DNA from 4 places in the Paenibacillus sp. J22P143 genome. Region 3 is predicted to be linked to each of the others. Evidence: riboswitches for the same ligand, from Rfam matches in the RefSeq annotation. Region 3 holds a riboswitch; each other region holds the start of a gene.

Region 1 (5,778 bases), on a different contig from region 3:
ATTCAGGTTATTCCAATGGAAGAGAAGTATACCATCTCCAATTTGTCTGATGGCACAAACCTTGCTATTACAAGAACATCTAAAAACCCTGAGCGTGCTATGCAGCTTATTAATTTGTTAGATACTGCTAAAGGGAAAGATCTATATAACCTTTTGGTATGGGGTATTGAAGGCAAACATTACAAGAAAATTGGCGACAATAAAATCGAAACCATTGGTTACTCAGGTCAAGGAACAGCAGATGCAAAATATGGCGCATTTCCATGGAATCTTGGTAATGTAGCTAACAGTTTCGAAACACAAGCTAATCCAGCTAATTACACGAAAATTTGGCAAGACGCGAATGCCAGTGCTACAGTTTCACCATTACTTGGTTATAAGCCTAATCTTGATCCAATTAAAATAGAACTTGCACAGATTGCTGCGGTTGTTAAAGAATATGCTGGCACTGGAACTGTCATTGAAACAGGAGCAGTTACTGATTCTGAAAAAAAATATGCAGAATTCATTGATAAAATGAAAAAAGCAGGTTCAGACAAAGTAATCGCTGAACTTCAAAAACAAGTTGACGAGTTCTTGAAAACTAAGAAATAATTCGAAAAAGAGTCATGGCTTGTGTCATAACAAGCCATGACTCTTTTTCAATTTCACCATTTAAAAATTCTTGATAGATTTTTGACTGCGAACTGGTATCTCTTGACATAATTCGTTTTTTGCCTAGGAATGATGCTTTGGACATAGAAAAAACCCTCCAAGTTGGTTTGTCGCCAATGGAGGGTCTTAGTGTTTACATGGTTTAGCCTTAAAATATAAGGTATACGCGCCCGATACGATTCGAACGTACGACCTACAGTTTAGGAAACTGTTGCTCTATCCTGCTGAGCTACGGGCGCATAGTATCGTCATTCTAACACGAGATGTTTTGGAGGTGCAACCATTTTAGCCCATGGACATGAAGAAGGTTTCATTTGAGCAAGGAATGTACATAGTGAATAAAGAATAGTATAAACATTTACTACAATTCTTTATAAATCGATAGAAAGAAGGTGCCACGTGAAGAATCGTCCCGTCATTCAACTGCCCAGAACTAAAGCTGAAACAGTTCTTGATGTCATCTCTCTGTTAGTGATCGTAAGTATGATCGCTTATGTAGCTTACGAATGGCATGCCTTGCCAGAGCGAATTCCGATGCATTTTAACGGTAAAGGGGATATCGATGGTTGGGGGAATAAGATGAGTTTGATTGCCTTACCACTCATAGGTGTTATCGTCTATGTTGGCTTGACTCTCCTAAGCAAGATCCCTCATGTGTATAATTATCCGTCCCCAATTACGACCGAGAATGCCCATGGACAATACCAGAATGCTCGTTTATTTATCAACAGTTTAAAAGCGATGATTGTAATTCTGTTTGGCTTCATTGAATGGTCTGTTGTCCAAAGCGCTAAAAAGGGTATCGCTGATCTTAACGTATGGATCCTGGGCTTCCTGCTGCTGATGCTGTTTGGCACAATTATCTTCTTCATCGTACGTTCGATCCAGTTAAAGTAAGGAAGGTTTTACGCCTTCCCGCGCAATTTTCGAAAAAACTGCGTCAACATCGTGGAACACTCCTCTTGTAAAACGCCGCTTACCACATCGACCCGGTGATTGAACCGGTCCTCCTGCAGCAAGTTCATTAACGTCCCCGCACAGCCTGCCTTCGGATCTACCGTTCCGTAAATCACTTGAGGAATACGTGCTTGCACGATCGCACCTGCACACATCGGACAAGGCTCCAGCGTCACATAGAGCTGGCAGTCTAGAAGACGCCAAGCCTGTAAATGCTCACTTGCCTGCTTAATCGCAATCATCTCCGCATGCGCGAGAGGATCTAAGGTTGTTTCACGTAAATTATAACCGCGGCCAATAATTTGACCTTGATGGACGACGATGGCGCCGATCGGTACTTCACGGATTGCTTCGGCCTTCAGTGCCTCGCCGATCGCTTCTTTCATCCAGGGGATATGTTCATCCACAGGGGGACACCTCGCAATAATAGTCTATCCACATGTGTATAAACATCCGAACAAATATTCGTTGTTAACAAGCTGTGGATAACAATGTGGATAACTTGTAAACCTGTGGATATTCATTCCACTACACATTCATACAATAAAAACAGGGCTCATGCAAGGATTTTAGTTGAAAGAAATAACTAGGCTACGTATAATGGTGATAACAGTGGGTCTTTTAGACCATAAATGATGAACGACATAACATTCATAGCAAGGTTCGACAATGGCAAACTTGTTGAAAAGCAAGGACGCAAAGCTGAGGGTCTAAGGTTCTAATGAACTATGGCAGTCTGGTTACCGACAATCGATGCTTTTATTGATTAAGGTGATAGACTGTCCCTTTCTTGTGGGGCAGTCTATTTTGTGCGGAAACATACATGAACATCCATCAATAAAGGGCGAGGTGTAGGTGAGCATGGCGATGAAGCAGGATGCTTTGAAGCGATATGGTTGTAAAGAAGGATACGATGCGGAAGTATTGATCGATTGCCGGGCTGTTGTAGGGAAGGATGATTTCGTATCCACGGGTATTCTGACCTATGCCCAAGGGGACATTATGGAAATTGAACTACCGGAATATGATGTGTTCCAACTGGGTGACAAGGTGAAGATTACGATGTATACCAAATCAGGGCTATTCGTCGTGCATACGACCGTTGTCGCCAGAGAACCAGGTTCGCTCATTGTCATTAATCCACCTGAGAATCGCAGAAGATTCGCGGAGAAGCGGGAATTCCCAAGGGTCAATGTAAGAAGATTTGGTCAGATCCTCGAATTTCAGAATGCGAATCAAAAGGAGCCCCAACAGCTTGAAACCCCGATAGATATTTCAATTAAAAATATTTCGATGAATGGTATCGGTTTTACGATAGACGACAATGGCATGATTGATAAGATTCTACATATAAAATGTACACTTTACGTGCAATTAGAGTTGGGCTTCGATATGCCTTGTCAGTTGGAAATTATAAGGAAAGAAAAGCTAGAGGACACCTATTATTATGGTGCTAGCTTTGAAAGCGTTCCCGCTGAACAAAGCAATGCGCTGCGCGGTTTTATTTTGCGGAATCAGATCAAAACGTACTTCGTGCAAAAGCGGGATGACGAGTTCAAAATAGCAATGGAAAAAAAGTCTGCGGCGAATCGATAGCTTGCAGGCTTTTTTTTGCCCTCCAAGTACTATATAATAAGAAGGATGATTTTCGAAAATTAAGGAGTTGTAACGACAATGGCTTTGAAAGCAGGTATCGTCGGTCTACCGAACGTAGGAAAATCGACATTGTTTAATGCAATTACACAGGCGGGGGCAGAATCTGCGAATTATCCGTTCTGTACGATCGATCCGAATGTTGGGGTAGTTGAAGTACCAGACGAGAGATTGCAGAAGCTGGTGGAAATCGTTGTGCCTAAGAGTATCGTGCCGACGGCCTTCGAATTCGTTGACATTGCGGGTTTAGTTAAGGGTGCGAGCAAAGGCGAGGGCCTTGGAAATAAATTTCTAGCACACATCCGTGAAGTTGATGCGATTGTGCATGTTGTGCGTTGTTTTGAGGATGATAATATTACTCACGTTTCTGGGAAAGTTGATCCGATTGGCGACATCGAGACGATTAATCTTGAATTGATTTTGGCAGACATTGAGTCGGTTGATAAAAAGATCGAGCGTTCACGCAAAAACCTCAAAGGCGGCGACAAGAAGGTGGTTGCTGAGGTTGAGTGTTTGGAACGTATCAAAGAAGCCTTATATAACGATATGCCAGCACGCAGCTTGGATTTGACAGAAGATGAGCGCCTGCTAGTTCGCGATCTTCATTTGCTAACGATGAAGCCAGTGCTCTACGCGGCAAACGTGAGTGAAGATGAAGTTGCAACTGCGGACGACAATGCATACGTTAAAATTGTGAAGGCATTCGCTGAGAAAGAAAACAACGAAGTCGTTTCCATTAGCGCGAAGGTTGAATCCGAAATTGCTGAGCTGGAAGAAGAAGAAAAAGCGATGTTCCTGGAAGAGTTGGGACTTCAAGAGTCCGGCTTGAATAGATTGATCAAAGCAGCATATAGAAAACTAGGCTTGTACACGTATTTCACAGCTGGCGTGCAAGAAGTTAGAGCATGGACGATCCGTAAAGGAACGAAAGCTCCGCAAGCGGCAGGCGTGATTCATACGGATTTCGAACGTGGATTCATTCGTGCGGAAGTTGTGTCGTACAACGATTTGTCAGCTGCAGGATCGATGGCTGGTGCTAAGGAAAAAGGCCAAGTGCGTCTTGAAGGTAAAGAGTACGTGGTGAATGACGGCGACGTTATGCATTTCCGTTTCAATGTTTAATGATTTATAAAATAGAGAAAGGAGTGATCCCCTATGTTGGATCGACTTCAGTCCATTGTGGACCGCTATGACAAACTAAGCGAGTTATTGTGTGACCCGGATGTAACGAGTGATACGAAGAAACTAAGAGAGTATTCCAAAGAGCAATCTGATCTTCAGGAAGCTTATGATGCTTATAATGAATATAAGAGCGTGAGTGAACAGCTAGCTGAAGCGAAAGTGATGCAGAACGAGAAGCTGGATGATGAGATGCGTGAAATGGTCAAAATGGAGATCGATGAGCTTAGCGACCAATCCGCTAAACTCGAAGAACATCTTCGCATTCTGATGATGCCGAAGGATCCGAATGACGATAAGAACGTTATCGTAGAAATCCGCGGTGCGGCAGGCGGCGATGAAGCTGCGCTGTTCGCAGGCGATCTGTACCGGATGTACACGCGTTATGCAGATGGTCAAGGATGGAGAACGGAAATTCTCGATGCGTCCGTCAATGATTTGGGCGGATTCAAAGAGATTATCTTCATGATTACGGGAAAAGGTGCTTATAGCAAGCTCAAGTTTGAGAGCGGTGCGCACCGTGTTCAACGTATTCCAGTAACGGAGTCCGGTGGACGGATCCATACATCCACGTCGACGGTTGTTGTTATGCCGGAAGCAGAAGATGTGGAGGTCGTGATTCATGATGCGGATATTCGCGTAGATACATTCTGTTCCAGTGGAGCGGGCGGTCAGTCTGTTAATACAACGAAATCCGCTGTACGTGTAACGCACGTACCAACGGGTATCGTCGCAACGTGTCAGGATGGTAAATCGCAGAACTCCAACAAAGAGTCAGCGCTTCGCGTACTTCGTACGCGGATTTCAGATAAATTGCGTGAAGAAGAAGAAGCGAAATATGCCGGCGAGCGTAAAAGCAAAGTCGGAACGGGCGACCGTTCAGAGCGTATTCGTACCTACAACTTCCCGCAAAGCCGTATTACCGATCACCGCATCGGCTTGACGTTGCACCGTTTGGAAACGGTTCTTAACGGCGATATGGCGGAAATTGTGTCAGCGTTAACGATTGCTGCACAATCCGATGCCTTAGAGGCGATGTAATGACGACTGTGAAAATGACTGTAAGAGAAGCCTTTGTGAAGGCTTCTTCTTTTTTAGGGGAGCAAGGCGTGGCGGAGGCTTCGTCTTGCACGGAGTTGTTGCTGCAGCACCTGTTAGGCGGCTGCACGCGCACGGAGCTCCTGTTCCGCTGGTGGCAGGAACCGATGCCCGAAGAGCTGGTCGCCACGTGGGACCAGCTGGTAGCAAGGAAGGCCGCGGGTGAGCCGGTGCAGTATATCACCGGCGAGCAGGATTTCTTCGGCCTTCCGTTTGAGGTCGGGCCGGCCGTGCTGA
Region 2 (5,778 bases), on a different contig from region 3:
ATTTTGCACACAGAAATCGATCAATCTCACCATGTCATCAATATGTATCCACGAATGCCATTGCCTGCCGCTGCCAACGGTGCCGCCTACGCCAAGCTTATAGGGGAGTGCCATCTTGGGAAATGCACCTTCTTTATTATCCAACACAAGTCCAACTCGAACCTTCACGACCCGTGTACCTTGGATAAGATCAGCAGCTGCCTCCCACTGTTTGACTACGTCAGCTAAGAAGTCTGTATTTCGATAAGGACTGTTCTCGTCAAAGGTGTCCGTCTCGGAGATGCCGTAATAAGACATACCAGAAGCATTCACAACAACCTTAGGCTTAGGATCTAACTTCGCAACAAGCTTGGCTACACGCTCCGCTGCCTGCAAGCGGGATTGAACAATCCGCGTCTTGGCCGCGGCTGTCCAACGCTGACTAACGGATTCACCAGCCAAATTCACAATGGCATCAAGTCCTTCAAGGAGTTCAGCATTGTTCTCCAACTCGTCCCATGTTAATGTTCGGATACCATGAACCTGCTTCGAGGAAGAGCGTGATATATTAATGAGTTCATGACCTTGTCCCAACCAGAACGAAATTAATCGTTTTCCAATAAACCCGCTGCCGCCTGTGATCGCTATTTTCATCTCAAGCACCTCCATATCGCCATTATAAAACCTCCACCCAATAAATACCATCTGAGAGAAGGCGTATATGAAAAGGTAAAGTTCCTAGTTCGAAAATACGACACAATCCACCCATTTCATGTATAATTGGAATTCGGCGTCTATTAATTAACCGTAGGGCAATTCTGTTGTCAGCGAGAGGAGTCATCGTATATGAATCGTATCCGTCATTTTTTTCAATCCTATCATCCAATCGTACATACGCTTATCTTAGGAACAGTCATGGCTCGGGCTGCGTCTTCTATGAGTTTACCGTTTCTCGCGATCTATTTGGCTAAGCACTCAACTATGAGTCCTGGACTTATTGGTATCGTAATTGGCATGGGTGCTTTGGCAGGCACATTCGGCGGGTTTGTTGGCGGCACGTTGTCAGACCGATTCGGACGGCGCGTGATTATGCTCGCGGCTCTCTTCGGATGGGGATTCGTATTCCTTGGCTTCGGAGTTGTCAAATTACCGGTCTTATTTATGCTGCTGGGTATGCTAAATGGACTTTGTCGTTCTTTCTATGAGCCTGTGTCTCAAGCCTTAATGGCCGATTTAACAGAGCCGTCCAAACGGTTACAGGTATTTTCACTCCGGTATATGGCGATTAACGTTGGTGTGGCTGTAGGCCCTTTGCTGGGGGCGTTCTTTGCGACATTGAATGGATCCTTGCCATTCCTGCTCACAGGTATCATCTATTTAATCTACGGTGTGACGCTTTACGCACTGCTCATTAAGTTCGGCATTAAGAAAATCGAAGGTGAGAAGAAAGCACTCGTTACTTTTAGTTCGGCATTAAGCGTCATTCGTAAGGATGTCACCTTCCGATTGTACATTATCGGCGGAATTATCGGAGCCATCGGATATTCGCAGGTTATGGTCACATTATCACAGTACCTTCAAAGGGATTTTGCTGATGGGGTCAAAATGTTTGCGATTCTCATGAGCGCCAATGCCATTGTCGTCATTGCGATGCAGATACCGCTGGGGAAATGGGCTGAAAAGTATTCACCTTTAACCGCCATCGTTGTTGGAAACTTGATGTTCGCTTTAGGCGATATCGGATTTGCCTTTTCGCATTCGCTCACATGGCTCATTATATCGATGGGAATTTTCACTTTTGGTGAAATTCTGAATTATCCTGCCGCGAACATGTTGATTGATAAGCTTGCCCCGGAACAAATGCGTGGAACGTATTATGGCGCTCAAACGCTAACGAACATCGGACATTTTATGGGGCCATGGATTGGCGGATTTTTATTGGTATCTTATGGTGGTAGTACGCTGTTTCTCGTGATTGCTATGTTATCCTTGGTGGGTTCCATTTTCTATTGGAGAGGCACAATACGTCAAAAAACGGTGAAAATATCGTCGAAAATGCAAACATTTTGATGAATTTCGTAAAATTAGTTCCTATGAACTATTCGAATTCAAATCGCCATCCCTTATCCTTGAGAGTATAGGATGTATCGTTTCATTCACGGCTTCAACTAAAAAGATTCTGCACGCCATCTCGACAAAGGCAAAGCTGGCGAAAGCCAGTGACGCAAAGCTACAGGGGCCTTACTTCTCCTGCAAAGGACAAGCAGCCAGCCAGCCGCCGAACGATTGGGAATTCACATCAGAACCCCTCTAGTCGGTTCACTACGGTGGGTTTTTTTCTCTGTCATAGCGAAACAAAAAAACAAATCTCAACAATTTGCACAAAGGAGACCCTAGCGGCATGAAATCGAACAATCAATTGCAAGAGGAACAGAAAGCAACCTCGTTATGCGGTAACCATGTTGCACGTTTGGTGCCATCCACGGATGGACCTAAGCTCATGATAAACCGAGAAGAATATGCATTAAAGGAAGCCTGTTGGGATGTCGAAATGTTCCACGGAAGAAATAATAGCATTCTCATTTTCTACTGGAAAGGTGAAGTAAAGCTTTCTGTGAAAATGCCACCGATGGCTCAGATCGAAGGCTTTTTAACAAGACTATTTCAATGTTTATCATCCAAATTAAGAGCGGTTCAGCCTATCTAGGTGAATCGTTCTTTTTTGTTGTTGTTCGAGATTTTCTAATTGTCACTAGGTCGTTATGAGCGCTCGAAGCATTTTTATGTTCATTTACTTGGACTCACGGTCATTCATGAAACCTATCGCGCCGAAAGAGACTCGTATAAATTGGATTTGCGTATTGGGCATACGGAGCAAGAAATAGAATTGTTCTCGTTTCCGAATCCACCTTTACGTGTGAATCAACCAGAGGCGCGGGGCTTACGACATTTGGCCTTCGTTGTTGCTGATATGGATCAAAGTGTTCAAGAGCTGGAAAGTAAGGGAATCGCGGTTGAACCTGTGCGAGTGGATCCAATCACAGGGAATCGCTACACGTTTTTTGCTGATCCTGATGGGTTGCCGTTGGAGTTGGTGGAATATGTGGAATAATGGACGTAACCAGAAGACCGAAGAGGAACCCAAGTTAGCGATGCCCAAAGGGTGCCTCTGGAGCGTTCTACTGTCTATCCCCTTGTGGGCGCTGCTGATTGATGTCATTTGGAAACAATAAATCCCTCAAAGTGCTCGGTCTGTCTGCTGCTGAATAGCAAAGAGATGAGTGGCATTTGTGAGGGATTTTGTTTGTTTAGGTGAGCTATACGTAGCTAAATACGGTACGTAGTGGTACTTCAGTGTTAGTCCAATACGCCGGAGTTAAGAATTCGAATTTTAACGTCTGGCTTAATCGTGATCTTCGGATACTGCTCGCGCCACCAGTCCTTGCCTTTAAACTGCTTCGGATGATAGGCAGCAAACTCATGCCCAAGCTGCAAGATATCGCAATTGCTCTTTTGCAAGGTTGCAATCACGTTAGATATCCTCGCAGTTAGATCAACTGTAATTTCCTTCTCCAACTCTATAAGCATAGGTTTCGTGTGTTTTTTTAATTCAAGCCCAGCCTCGATCAATTTAAGATCTAGTTGTAACGAGATGTTAATTTGGCTAAGACCGTCGTGATTAGAGATAATCTGGAAATCTCGTTTGGCATGCTTGATCACAGTCATATAATTTTTTTCACCAATTTTACCAGAGAGCGACTCGGAATTGCCTAGAACGCCATACATTAGAACGGTCAGCTGGGTATCTTCAGGATTCAGGTTGACGCCTGTATACGTCCCGTCTTTAAACAAACCGGTACCTGCAAGACGAGCACCGTTCCCATAAGGTTCGAATCGGTTAAGTGCGAAGTCGTTCATGAATCGTTCTCCCCCGAGTATATATTCGAGTAATTGGTTTGAAGGGATTTTTCCTCTTTTTATCTCACCATCCAATAAGCCAACTAAAAAATCCGCTGGAGTCAGATCTTCTTTAAGTTTTTTCGTAGCCAGCAGCTTGGAAAGATCGCCGTCATACATCGCTAGATAGCCATATAACGGATTGGCTCTAAATTGACCAGTAATATTCAGATAGTTCAGCGGCTGATCTTTGGCAAATCGGGTGCTGATTAGAAACAACCTGGTCTCCAATACATGAAGAGCTCCAGGCATTTCCTTGTTTGTATTATTTACGGCGTCATAGAGGTTTTCGCCTTTTGACGCAAGGTATAAATTATTCGAGGTGCCTCCGCCTTGAGAAACATTCTTAAGCGAGGAAATAACAAAGCTTACCTTGAGCTGTTTGCCGTCACCATCGTAATCGAGCCCGATAATGTCGGCAAATAGCATCTCCTTTAGTTGAAGCTGATCCCAGCATCCTGTTAGCAGCAGGCAAATGATTAGTGCTGTAATTACTCTCTTCATATCTCGCTCCTCCCAGTGCCTCGTAGTCCAGAAATCAAGAGCAGAACGACTGGTAGAACGACGATCAATATGATAGAAATGACGTCCTGAATCGAGCCATACCGCAAAATGGATAAACGCTCCTCTACAAAGAAACTTCCAATGAAACAAACACATACAATTGCCCATACCCAAACATGCTGCTTGCCCAGACCTTGACTGCGTATATGCAGCAATGCTTTAACAGCCATAAAGAAATAGACATAGATCGTTGCCGATACTATGCATGCGTAGAAGATTAGGAACAAGGTATCAATACTCTGTAAGATGTCAATCTTATAGTTCTTTAGAATAAAAATGATTGGCTCTGGAATAACGGAGAGCTGTTCCAAGCTGAACTTCATAGAGCAGATCAGGCAGACCACAACATAGAATATGGTCGTGCTGCCGTTCGCCAGCAACATTGTAAAAAGCAGCTTCTTTTTGCTTGAGGTCTGCACGTACGGGTAGGCATAAAGGAGCAGATCATAGCCTACATAAGCGCTAAATGCAAAATATACTCCCTTCAAAACCGGTAACCAGCCGTCAGGCAAAACTGGCAACAAATTTTTGATGTCAAGTCCATAGACTCCGCTTATAACGATAAGCAAAAAACTAATGTAGGCGAATAACATAAAGGTTTGCGATACATGAGCTAGCTGCTTTAGTGATGACGTTGCCGCATAGCCGCACACGACAAGAAGCATAAGAGTGATTATCGATTTAGGCGTGTCCACAAACAGCCATCTTCTTAATAGGTCGGCATAAAGCAATGTCAACAGGAGCCCTGAAAGGCCGTAATAGCATGCATATACCATATTGATGCAAGATCCAATCGGTTTGCCGAGAATAAGCGGGATATAGGCAAAGAAGTTACGCGCCGGATATCGGCTGCCTAGCCACCAAATCAGCACGATGCCTACTTCTGCGACCAGTCCGCTTAGCAATACCGCGATCCAAGTATCATGACCGGCTTTTCCAACCAATGCATGGGGGAGGGATATGACTTCGGTTCCGAGTTGGGCCATGATCACGAGCGAGATCAGCTGTCTTCCAGTGATAGTTTCTTCCTTCCTCAACGCTTCCAACTCCTTGGATTCCGTATCCTTGTTCGATTGCTTGGCGCCGTATCTCCCGGCCGCTTGGTCAGGCACCAAAGCGGAGCACGAAACAGCGTATCCTTCATATCACTTAAGGAGAAGGGCGGTGTATAGTATGGGAGTCCCATCGTAGTCATTTGGCATAAGTGTATACAAAGCATCATGAAGAAGAAGGTAAGGCCAAACAAGCCGAATAACGCGGAAAGTAGGAGCGCAGGAT
Region 3 (5,778 bases):
AATTTAGCCGTATTGCTGACTTGATTATCGATTATTTCACCGGCAAGACTTGTATTAAAGACGATATAATATGGCGTAGTAATGGGCTGTAAGAATGTCACAACTAGCTTATTGTCATTGCCAACTAAATAGTTATAGGTGTTAGTTACGATCGTTCCTAGCGAAGGATTACCATTGACTGGGATGTTCATGTTGTACACATTAAGAGTTCCCTCAACTAGTTTTTGACCCGACTCTAGAATATCCTGAACTTCAGCTGTGGTAAGAGCTTTACCGTTATAGTTTACCCCAACGGTCCATGAAATTCGTTTCGTAACTGCATTGTACGATCCAAACTTGAATCCATTGTTCTTCACTTCATTCCTTGGGACAAACGTTGCAGAAACTGTTTTCGTCTGCGAGTTGGCAGAGCCGTCAATCCAGTCGATTGTGGCATCATTTTTGAAATCTGATGTGTTGCCATTGATCCAATCATTATTGAATTCCGTATTGTAGCTGATTGTGACCGGTCCAGAAAGAGAACTATTGAATGTTATTTTAATGCCTTGATCAATTGGAGTAGCATTGTCCACTGAGTAATCAGCGGGATTATTCAATATTGTGCTACCTTTTTTAATAATCAATGAGCCTGGTATGAATTTGAGCCCTAGATTAGGAAAAGCGTCTGTAAGTTCAACGCTGTTCATCAGCTGGCTATCATCGTCAACAGCAATGTTCCATGCTACCGTTTTAGCCTGGTAGTCTACTACTCCAACACTCTTGACAATAACCACTTGATTAATGGCACGAACGGCCGTTTCGCTAACTCCACCTTCGATAGTAACCTTATTCGTTATTGTTGCACCTTCGACAACACGTTCGATTGTCTTAGTTTGATACGCGATTTTGTATGCCGATGTAATCTGATTATTGAATTGCAGTTTGAATCCAGTTTTGCCAGTCGCGGACGCGGGAGACACTGTATATTGAGTACTAGGTAATTCACTGCTCAATGACTCAGCACCGGATGCGTTCAGTGTAACCAAGTAAACATGAACTGAGTCAGCAACCAACTCCTGGGAATCATCGAACAAGTCTGTCAAAACGGCAACCGCTTGGGCAATCGTCTTTTCATTGTAATTGTATTTGATTGCCCAATTTATGGTCTGTGTACTTGAATCATAGCTCGTCGACTCTTTTTCTAAAGCGCTCCCATGCTGCACTGCAACAGTTGCAGTTGCGCTGATAGGCGTTTTGTTTGCACCTTCAAACGTTGCGGTGTTGACAAATGATGCAAAGTCAGTAGCCGGTGTCGTATATTGAATACGATATGCTGTTCGAATAGGGCTCTCTGTAAAATTGACCGTCAAAGTTTTTCCCGTCATAGCCACTGTGTACTTGCTTGAATCTAACTCAGCTCCCTGCGTCACTGTACCATTCAGCTTAACGTCCAGATCATAGACAGCAACGGTAACTGGAACGGACAGACCAGTAGGAATCGGGTCGTTTACGACCGCGTTCTCTACGGAATTCAACGCCTTATTCACATCCACGGTCCAATCAATATTTTTGGCATTGAAACCTTGCGGAACTCCACTTTTCTCAATTGTTGAGGTGACGTTCGGCTTAAAGTTAATTGAAAAAACTTGCTCTCCGCTGCGAATCGGAATTTTAATAATTTGAGTCGTACTTCCTGTAATGATCTGCGTATCGAATTTCGTTGTGAAAGTCATGATGCCATGTACATAATCATGAGTCTGAATGGAATCATTAAAGGTCATGAGAACTTGATGATTATCCGAGTTTACGCTGAACGTTCCTACACTCTCAGAATCGATCGTAAGAGGTCCGCTGATATCATTAAAAAGTTGAAATTGCTGCGGCAGTGTGAACGTATATGTGTCCCCGTTACCGTAACCATGGTCATTCGGTAGTGACCAGGTATAGTTCACCTGCACCTTGGAACCTTGTTCGTAAACGTTATCGGTCACATTATGTCCCTCATCGTCGTATACAGCCATTGTCACGCTATCAATGATATTGCCTGAAATCGCGGTGGCTGCATTAGCTGGAATCATAAAGCCGATTCCATATATCCCCTGCATGAAAATCATAAGTGAGATCATCAGAGCACTTGTCTTTTTCAACAACATTGTCTTTCAACACTCCATTCTCATCCGACTCTATAAAGAAGTTACAACTTTTATTCTGGAAGCGTCAAGGAGTTTGGATCAGGTAGGTTTTCCCATCGGGACGATGGATAAAGAAAGCAGTCATTTAGAACGTCTCGCCAGCCATTAGCACTCTCGTGACCACCAATGTATAATCCAAGAATCTCACGGTAACCTGAACATAATTTGAACAAGAGCTATAAATAAATAATTAAATAAGGACCTGCATTTGGATTCAAATTCAGGCCCTTATTTATTAAACTTCGAAATAGAACGTATCATTTCAATAAATTTTAGTAATTATATAGTCCGCCGCATCCTTAAGCATTGGTGTAGCTTGTCCGCCTTGAACACGAGCGGAATCGTACGTCGTATCGATAGTTACCCATTCATTGCTATCCTTTAAGAAAACTTGATTCCACGCGTGATAGGTATCAGGAGCACTTACTTCGTATCCCATAACTAAACGTGTAGGAATTCCTTCACTTCTAACCATAGCTGCGAAGACAGCTGCATAATCATAACAGATTCCCTTCGAGGCATTGTAAACTTCATCCAGATCAGGAATGTAGCTAGCTTCTACAGATTTTGCTTTATCAAAATCATATTCGAAATTTTCGGTTATGTACGAATAAATTGTTGCAATTTTATCCAAATCCGACTGGGCATCCACAGTTAATTTTTTCGCCTCAATGACGACTTGCGTATCCGTGTTCCAGTTAAAAAGCAGAATTGACTGCAAAAATACTGCATTTTCGTCTTCCATCTTCACATTTATGCTTTCTTGCGCGACTACTTTATATTTGTTGTTGCTTACTAATTCTGCGATCAGGACATTGTAAGTGCCGTCTCCCAATTGCAGGGGGTATTGAGCCCCTTTTACTAGATTATAGTCGTACATGACGTTCCCCTTTTTAATACGGACAATGGCTTTCGTGTATTTATCATTGGAGTAGTTGAGTGTAATAATTCCCTTTTCCAAATAAGTCTTGTCTGTGATGGATGGAGCGGACGCTGCATAAGTTCCTTTCGGTGTAAGAATCAGGAGAAGTGCAGCAAGCATCGTCATTAACAAGGTTTTTTTGAACACAAAAACTCCCCTTTCGGTAACTGGCTGCCAACTTTGCATAAATGCAAAGGAAGGCCCTTTAGTTTTGCGTCTCTAGCTTTCGCTAGATTTGCCTTTATCGGTGAAGAGCACCGAAGTCATATTTTCTAAATATTGCTATGGTATCATATGCTAGTTGGCTTAATTAGTTAAATTATTCATACCGCTGGCTCTACTAATATCCCCTTAACGACGATCCGATGTGTCGGATTTTCCATAGGGTGGCAGGTAATCAGCGTAATCTCACGATCCTTCCCGTTTCCTTTAAGAACCCAAACATCTTCTGGAAGCACGTATTGCTTGACTTGCACTTTGTACAAATACTTTTTGCTCACCGTATCCACTTCGATCAAATCACCGACAGTTACTTCATCCAATCTATTAAAATTCTTTCCATAGGTAAGGTTCCTATGGCCGGCAATAGCATAATTTCCTATAGCGCCTACATTGCCTGTATTGGCGATGCTGGCTACGGAAAGCTTCATATTGTTCACTGTTGCATCCGTTAGAATCGGAACCTTCAGATTGATCTTGTCTATGACTAAAACACCCTCAATATTTTTCTGCATTATAGAGGCCGGGGTAGATGTCTGCTCTGAGATGAGAGGTTTGGGCTGGCTATTCAAAGACATCACATCTGCCGAAATTGGAGAAGGAATAAAGTCCACCGCCGCATCAGTCACAGGTGCAACCTGATCGATATGCTTTATATTTTCCTGCCATTGCTTCAATATTTTCTGTTGCTGATAGCTCTCATAACGATCATTAACCGTCGGGTAGAGCAACATAATAAATCCTAGGAAGATGCACACAAGTGAAAGATTTCTTTTTATCATCAGGGTTCCACTCCTTAATATTTGCATAATCCATTATGAAGAGAAGCAAGCCTCTGATTATCAATAATTGTAGCTCTCAAAACTTCACCATCCTGTTGATTCAGGTCATCGAAGTTTTATCGTAAGATTTAACAGACGGTGTAGTTTAGAAAATGCTCTTAATATTTTTAATTTCATTCCATTGACCATAATTCTATATGCTTCGAAGGGTAATAAGCAATACAAATATATTCAAGCGAATCCGTTCTTGGTCCTACTCCACCCCTTAGATAGATGTGACGAATGTAAGGGCACTTGACCCGCCCCGACATGGGAGAGAAAATCGCTAAGGGCACCGTGGAGAATACGTGCAGCATTTGGAATGAATTGGGTGAATCAACTCCACATCTGTTCCCGCATGCCTTTTTAACGACACGTCCTAATATATCTCGCTCTCTTTCATTCATCAACAATATATAAAGAATGAAATCCTGCGAATAGACGAGCTTGCGTGAGGAAATCAAATCATACCGAGGGAATTCAACTGACTACTCCTCGTGAGACTCTTTCTTTTTCCAAGAATCATTGCCAATAGTAGAAGTATATTAAATATTAAAAATGAGTTGATCCCATAATACAAATAAGTTAATTTCATTCTCTCAAGCCATTCGCTCACCAAATAACCAGAAACTGCATATTTCTTTACATTTGCTTCTAATTCAGTATATGAATCAAACTTTGTAGTATTTATTAGTGGGAATTCTATTCCATTAGTTAAATCGACTTGTGTTGAACACATAAATCATACTCAACATGGGAATTAATAACTTATTGGCAATAAATAGAAAAAATAAATGAGGTTGATTTTATGTCGGATGCAAATAAACAAAAAATTGTCGAGAGTGTCCCCCAACAGGGCTTTCTCGGACACCCAAAGGGATTATTTACACTTTTCTTTACCGAGTTTTGGGAGCGCTTCTCTTATTATGGTATGCGGGCTATCCTTGTTTTCTATATGTACTATGAGGTGTCAAGAGGTGGGTTAGGACTGGACAAAACCCATTCTCTAGCCATTATGTCCATCTACGGTTCGCTAGTTTATATGTCCGGCATCATCGGCGGCTGGCTGGCCGACAGAATATTCGGCACTTCAAAAGCCTTATTTTACGGCGGGATCTTGATTATGTTTGGCCATATTGTTCTTGCAGTGCCTGGAAGCGTCTCGTTGTTCTTTGTTTCCATGGTGCTCATCGTGCTGGGTACAGGCTTGTTAAAACCAAATGTTTCCAGTGTTGTAGGTGAAATTTACGGTGAAAAAGATAACCGCCGCGATGCCGGATTCAGCATTTTCTATATGGGGATTAACCTTGGAGCATTTCTTTCTCCTTTGGTTGTCGGAACTGTAGGCACACAATATAACTTCCATCTAGGATTTGCATTTGCAGCTGTAGGGATGTTTCTAGGGCTCGTCGTTTTTACGCTCACCAAGAAAAAAAATCTCGGTCTTGCCGGCACATTCGTCGCCAATCCTCTTTCACCGGCTGAAAGGGCAAAAGCGTTCTTCAGGATTGGCTTGGGTGTTGCTCTCGTCGCTATAGCACTGGCTATTACAATTCCAATGGGGCTGCTTACATTTAGTACTTTTGTTAAGTTAGTGGGAATTCTCGGAATTCTCATTCCAACCCTTTATTTCGTTGTCATGTAC
Region 4 (5,778 bases), on a different contig from region 3:
CATCATTCCTGCTATTCATAAAAATAGATATCAAATCGCCGACCTCCTATCGAAGGATGCGGGCGAGACATTGGCCCCAGATACGACGATACTGGCTGGCTATGTGCGTAAGAAATTAAGAGAGAAATTCCTAGAAGCGGATATTGGGATGACGGGCTGCAATTTTGCCATTGCGGAGAGCGGATCGATGGTCTTGTTCGAAAATGAAGGCAACGCCCGCATGGTCACGACGGTGCCCAAGACGCAAATCACGCTCATGGGAATGGAGCGTATTATCCCTACGTGGGCGGATCTTGAGGTCATGGCGACCTTGCTCCCACGTTCGGCAACAGGGCAAAAGCTGACCGTATACATGTCAGGCATCACAGGTCCGCGCAGAGACGTAGATGCGGATGGTCCGGAAGAGATGCACATCATCATCGTGGACAACGGTCGCTCGCAGCAGCTTGGTGATCCTGAGTTTCAAGAGCTGCTCAACTGTATCCGTTGCGGCGCGTGTCTGAACGCTTGCCCGGTGTACCGCCATATCGGCGGCCACGCCTATGGCGGCACGTACAGCGGACCAATCGGCGCGGTGCTCACACCTGCGCTCAAGAAAAACGTGGCGGAATGGGACGACATCGCCAACGCATCAAGTCTTTGCGGGGCCTGCTATGAGGCCTGCCCGGTGAAGATTCCGCTGCACGACATGCTCGTGTCACTGCGCAGACGCAAGGTCGAGGCGGGCCATGGTGACAAGATCGAGGCTGCGGGTATGAAAGGTTTTGCTGCGGTGATGGGGAACTCGAAGCGTTTGGGCGTCGTGCTCAAGTTGGGCAGAATCGGTCAAAAGCTGGTCGTTCGCGACGGTGGCATCCGACTGAAAGTAGGGCCGCTTAAAGGGTGGAACTCCTATCGGGTAACGCCAAGCCTGCCGAAAGCATCCTTCCGTGATGGCTGGAAAACACTCGAGCAAGAGATTCGTCATGGACTAACAGAGGCCGATCCGGCTATCCAAGCAAGGATGGCGGACGCATTGGCAGCACGGGGCAAAAAGGGAGGACATCATCATGGCTAAACGAGACATTACGCCAGAATGGCAGGAAAAGTTAGCTGAGCTGGATCAGAAGGCCATAGCTGAGCAAGAACGTTTCATTCAAGGCATCGCCCAGAAGCTGGGGCGTGCACGGGTAACCGAGAAGCCTGCGCATCCTTTCCAAGGGGCATCGGATAGCTGGAAAGCTTTTAACTGGTCCCCCGAGGAGCGCATCGAGAACTTCACGACGAACTTCCATGCCGCAGGCGGGTACGTTGTCAGAGTACCTTCGATGGAGGCGGCGAAAGCAACCATCCAAGAACTCGTGGGCACGTTAAGCGTGAAGCGTGTTATCCACCAGGATCAAGCGGAGCTGCATGCGCTGGAGCTAGCCGATGCTCTCCCAGAAGTCGACCTCGCGATATGGAATACTGATGAGGATACCAACTGGAAAGCCAGCGCAGCGAATGCTGATCTGGGTATTGTCCTAGCAGATCATGCGGCGGCTTACACGGGATCACTAACTGTGCTATCATCGAAAGAAAAGGGCAGATCGGTGAGCCTGCTTCCCACGGCTTTGATCGTCCTGCTGCCGATTGAACGATTGCGAACGAGACTAGGCGAAATACTCGCCCCACTCGATCAGATAGCAAGGAAAGACCTGCCGGCCGGTATCCATTTCATCTCGGGTCCGAGCCGTTCGGCGGACATTGAGAACGATTTGACGATCGGTGTTCATGGCCCAGGGATTGTGCACGTGCTACTTATCGGATAGAAGAGGTACTCATATGGAAGTTATGAAGCTGCAGAAACAGAATCACTATGATGAGATCGCCCAGCAGATCAAAGAGATGATTCTGCAGGGACAGTTGAAGATGGGGGATAAGCTTCCTTCTACGAAGGAGCTGTCCGAGCGCTTCGGCGTCGGGCGTTCCACGATGAGGGAAGCGCTAAGCGCCTTGAAAGCGATGGGTCTCATTGAGATTCGGCAGGGCGGTGCGTGTCGTGTCATACGGCAAGCACCTGCCGAGGTTTCCCTGCCAGAATGGACGTCGCTTCGCATGAATCGAACGACGCTCCTGGAGCTCATGGAAGTGAGACAATCGCTAGAGATTTCAATTGCATCGATTGCTGCGCGGAAAAGAACAGCTGAGGACTTAGCGCAGCTGCAGCGCATCATGCAAGACATGGAGAGCTCCGTAGGCAATGACGCTGAGGGTGAACGAACCGATCTTGCTTTCCATGAGCTGCTCGTTCTAGCGACACACAACGCCATTATGGTGCAGACGTGTGACTCGATCCGCAATGCGATGGAAATGATGATTCGCGACATCCGCCGTGCGGAGCTGTATGCGAATCAGGAAGTGGCTGTCCAGCTTTTGAAGGAACATAAAGTGATTTATGAAGCGATTCTAAACGGAGATCCCGTGCTGGCTTCTGAGGCGATGCGCGAGCATCTGGAGCATGTGGAGAGTATTTTGATCAAATATATTTGAATAACCAGAGGGCCTTCCCACTATGCGATAAGCTGAGGGGAAGGTTTTTTCTTTGAAATATAAAGATTTATTTGTTCGGCTCAATAAGTCGGCTATATTCCTCCGTGGACGCGTTCGTCCATAGAGGCAGCATAGGGAAGTGGTCTTGCGGGCGGAATTAGCCGAAAAAATGGACTAACCCGAGAGAAGCGGTGAAGGGGAACGTGGTGGACTCTTCCGAAGGCAGGGTGCAGCTAACCTTGCAAAGAGTGTTCAAAGACAATTCTCTGGGAACATTTCATTTGCATACCTGGTTGGAAAAATTGGTAATTGTTTCGACCCTGCTCTTTCGCTGCATACATGGCTTGGTCTGCATGATTAAGCAAAAGCTCCTGTGTATCTCCATCGTAAGGATATATGGAAATACCAATATTCGTAGACACATAGATGTCGCCAATTTCCATATGAAAAGGAATCTCCAGCAAGGCGATGATGTTCTGGGCTTGTTCCGTAATTTTTTGTTGATCACCTTGGGGAAGTAGGATGACAAATTCATCCCCACTCAACCGGGAGACGGATCCATGTATGGGTAAACAACTAGCAAGTAAAGCAGCGAATCTTTGAAGCGTGTGATCCCCAATCAAATGACCGAAAGAGTCATTAATCCATTTGAACCGATAAATATCCAAAAACATAACGCCTAAGGTCTCATTGTTTTGTTGAGCACGAGATAGAGCACGCTCAAAAAGCTCATTAAATTGATTGCGATTAGGCAATCCCGTTAAATGATCAAAGTACGCTAATTGATGCATCAGTTCTTCGGATTTCCTGATTTCGGTTAAGTCCCGCAGGCAGGCTGTATACATCTTATTTCTCCCATAAACCATATCCGTTATGATAATTTCGGCCGGAAATGTGCTGTGGTCCGCTCGGTAAGCCGTAATTTCGATGCGTTTGCCCACGATGGAATCCGACTTCTGATGCAGCAGTTGATATAAACTAGCAGCAGCTTGTCCATCCTGATCGATAGAAAATAGGAAATGGAATAAAGTACGTTTAAGCGCCTCTTCACGCTTGTATCCGAATATGGCTTCTGCTGCAGGATTACATTCAATAATCTTGCCCTCAGATGTAAACATGAGAATACAATCGATGGCTGATTCATAAATGGAAGCCCCAATAAGGAACCTCGAACGGATGGCTCTCGTTCTGAATGCGACGAGAAGACCTACTAGAAGACCGATCAGTGCACCGCAAACGGTTATAAGAACGGAGATACTTACAATTGGCAAATGAGAGCCCTCCTACGATTTTCACGAAATAAAAAAAGGATCATCCCGAATAAAGGATCATCCCCTTCATATCCGGCAACCTGTCAACCATAGCATCCCATTCGGAATGCGTTAGGCCATGGCTTTGCGTCTCATTGTTTCCAATGATTTGCCCTTTTCAATGCTGTTTCATTATTATAGTGTAGGTGAAATTCACCTGTATATAGCAATAAACGTTGTCTCATGTCGAACGTAAAAAAAGTTTTGTAATTGGGGCATATTCTTGCTTGAAGTTGAATAAAACCGGCTTAGGCACTGTGAAAAAGTGGCTAAGCCGGTTTTTGTCATTGGATTTTAAACGATGAAATCACGTTGTCATTCCCAGTAGTGGCTAAGTTGCTGTTATCGGCCGTTAACACAAAATTTATCAATCGAAAGCACAAAAATGATCATGTGAAAGCGTGTCCAATCTCTCTAGAATTAGCTTTACATTAGGATGGAAGCATGCTGCCAGAGGACTAATTTTTTCGTCTAGCTAAACACCCAAACATATTAGTCCATTGTCTCATAAAATGAGGTGTGCATAGTTGCATATTTCAACCTTTTTTCGAACGACCTTCCCCTAGAAGGTCGTTTTTTTATTTTGAAAAAATATCCTTCATCAATCATGGCGTATATACCGTTTTTAAATGCTGTAAATTCCAAATTACTTTATCTCCACTTGCGTTTATCAGCTCTATTGAACCACTATCCGCTTTGTAAAGTAAGCCTATTTTCTTCGTGTTATCTCCAAGATCAAAAACAACTAGGTTTCCCTCCAATTTTTTACATTGCCCTTCAAAAGTTCTGGATAAGGTAATGTTGAAAGGACTCAATGGAAGTGATTGACTATTAAGCGAATAAGGTGTGAGATGAGCGTGATAAGGAATTAACCATTTTAGGTGATTCATAGAGACAAACATAGTTTTATAGACCGGCGAGTAGAAGACGAAATAATCATTCATAATACTGGTTAAATAACCATGGATTGTTTTATTGCCAGTTACATAAATCTCTACAAATCGCCCTTTTGCATTATTTAATATCTTTCGAAATGAGAGGCTGTCCTCCTGATAATCGATTGGCGTTTCATCAGATAATTGCTCGGGTTCCGTACTAGACTCTGGATTCAGTCTTACATTCTGTACGTTGACTAAGGGGATATAATAGAACTGTTGATTATTGACCATGACCATGATATCCAACCCTAAATCAATTACTTTACCTTTACAAAAATTATTTCCTGAAATTTCAACGATCACTTGTTGACCAACAAAATGTTGTTGCACACGCATACGAATAACCTCCAGTTTTAATCATTTCAGTCGAATTAAAAAATCCAAGATACCCAAAATGCTAGAATCACTAAAGTGAAAATAACAGTGATTGGGATGACGGTAACAGTTACCTTCAAGTATTGGCCCCAGCTAAGTTTCACTTTTCCTTTTTTGATAATGTGCATCCACATGATGGTTGCAAGTGTTCCTATTGGTAAGATGAGGGAACCGATATCACTGCCAATTACACTAGCCAGATAAGAAATTTTTAAGGTAAGGGGATCAAGACCCATGTTCGTCAAGGTTAATGTTCCTACCATCAATGCAGGATGATTGTTGAATAAATTCGATAAAATAGTAAGCAGAATTCCCATCATTACACTTGCATGCACTAAACTACCAGAAACGAGAGGTTGCATAAGATGGATGAGCATCTGAGTTAATCCGATATTATTCAAACCATATATAATCACATACATACTGAAGGCGAACACGAGTATATACCAAGGCGTCTTTCTAATCATGTCTGTAGGTGCAATTTTCAAATAATACCAACGCCATCCCAGCAGGAGTGCAGAACCAATAACAGCCATTAATGGAACTGGAAAATGAATGAAAGAGGCAACAAATAGGCTTATACGTACGCTGAATACAAAAATCAAGATATTCCGCATGAACTTATTTTGATTCTCTCTCGGAAT

The links. A riboswitch is a leader RNA that binds a small molecule or an ion and turns the genes downstream of it on or off. The one in region 3 is predicted to bind cyclic di-GMP.
Region 1: linked by a shared signal. The riboswitch ahead of AC58PQ_RS16545 (PilZ domain-containing protein) and the one ahead of AC58PQ_RS24325 (transglutaminase-like domain-containing protein) in region 3 are both predicted to bind cyclic di-GMP.
Region 2: linked by a shared signal. The riboswitch ahead of AC58PQ_RS06795 (hypothetical protein) and the one ahead of AC58PQ_RS24325 (transglutaminase-like domain-containing protein) in region 3 are both predicted to bind cyclic di-GMP.
Region 4: linked by a shared signal. The riboswitch ahead of AC58PQ_RS22665 (diguanylate cyclase domain-containing protein) and the one ahead of AC58PQ_RS24325 (transglutaminase-like domain-containing protein) in region 3 are both predicted to bind cyclic di-GMP.

Annotation. Positions count from the first base shown of each region.
Region 1 is NZ_JCAUAQ010000011.1:14,288-20,065, forward strand. Features, by position in the region: gene AC58PQ_RS16520 (ABC transporter substrate-binding protein) at 1-594, shown strand, start outside; gene AC58PQ_RS16525 (hypothetical protein) at 584-739, opposite strand; tRNA gene AC58PQ_RS16530 (tRNA-Arg) at 820-893, opposite strand; gene AC58PQ_RS16535 (DUF1648 domain-containing protein) at 1,054-1,551, shown strand; gene tadA (tRNA adenosine(34) deaminase TadA) at 1,560-1,997, opposite strand; cyclic di-GMP riboswitch class I at 2,273-2,359, shown strand; gene AC58PQ_RS16545 (PilZ domain-containing protein) at 2,473-3,207, shown strand; gene ychF (redox-regulated ATPase YchF) at 3,286-4,386, shown strand; gene prfA (peptide chain release factor 1) at 4,420-5,484, shown strand; gene prmC (peptide chain release factor N(5)-glutamine methyltransferase) at 5,484-5,778, shown strand, end outside.
Region 2 is NZ_JCAUAQ010000002.1:702,177-707,954, forward strand. Features, by position in the region: gene AC58PQ_RS06785 (TIGR01777 family oxidoreductase) at 1-633, opposite strand, end outside; gene AC58PQ_RS06790 (MDR family MFS transporter) at 826-2,049, shown strand; cyclic di-GMP riboswitch class I at 2,169-2,262, shown strand; gene AC58PQ_RS06795 (hypothetical protein) at 2,381-2,686, shown strand; gene gloA2 (SMU1112c/YaeR family gloxylase I-like metalloprotein) at 2,726-3,091, shown strand; gene AC58PQ_RS06805 (hypothetical protein) at 3,081-3,212, shown strand; gene AC58PQ_RS06810 (Ger(x)C family spore germination protein) at 3,337-4,440, opposite strand; gene AC58PQ_RS06815 (GerAB/ArcD/ProY family transporter) at 4,437-5,537, opposite strand; gene AC58PQ_RS06820 (spore germination protein) at 5,534-5,778, opposite strand, start outside.
Region 3 is NZ_JCAUAQ010000026.1:1,032-6,809, reverse strand. Features, by position in the region: gene AC58PQ_RS24330 (collagen binding domain-containing protein) at 1-2,132, opposite strand, end outside; gene AC58PQ_RS24325 (transglutaminase-like domain-containing protein) at 2,434-3,240, opposite strand; cyclic di-GMP riboswitch class I at 3,253-3,343, opposite strand; gene AC58PQ_RS24320 (class D sortase) at 3,417-4,094, opposite strand; gene AC58PQ_RS24315 (peptide MFS transporter) at 4,942-5,778, shown strand, end outside.
Region 4 is NZ_JCAUAQ010000021.1:69,037-74,814, reverse strand. Features, by position in the region: gene AC58PQ_RS22680 (LutB/LldF family L-lactate oxidation iron-sulfur protein) at 1-1,057, shown strand, start outside; gene AC58PQ_RS22675 (LutC/YkgG family protein) at 1,050-1,790, shown strand; gene AC58PQ_RS22670 (FadR/GntR family transcriptional regulator) at 1,804-2,511, shown strand; gene AC58PQ_RS22665 (diguanylate cyclase domain-containing protein) at 2,745-3,782, opposite strand; cyclic di-GMP riboswitch class I at 3,854-3,945, opposite strand; gene AC58PQ_RS22660 (YwrJ family protein) at 4,427-5,095, opposite strand; gene AC58PQ_RS22655 (ArsB/NhaD family transporter) at 5,131-5,778, opposite strand, start outside.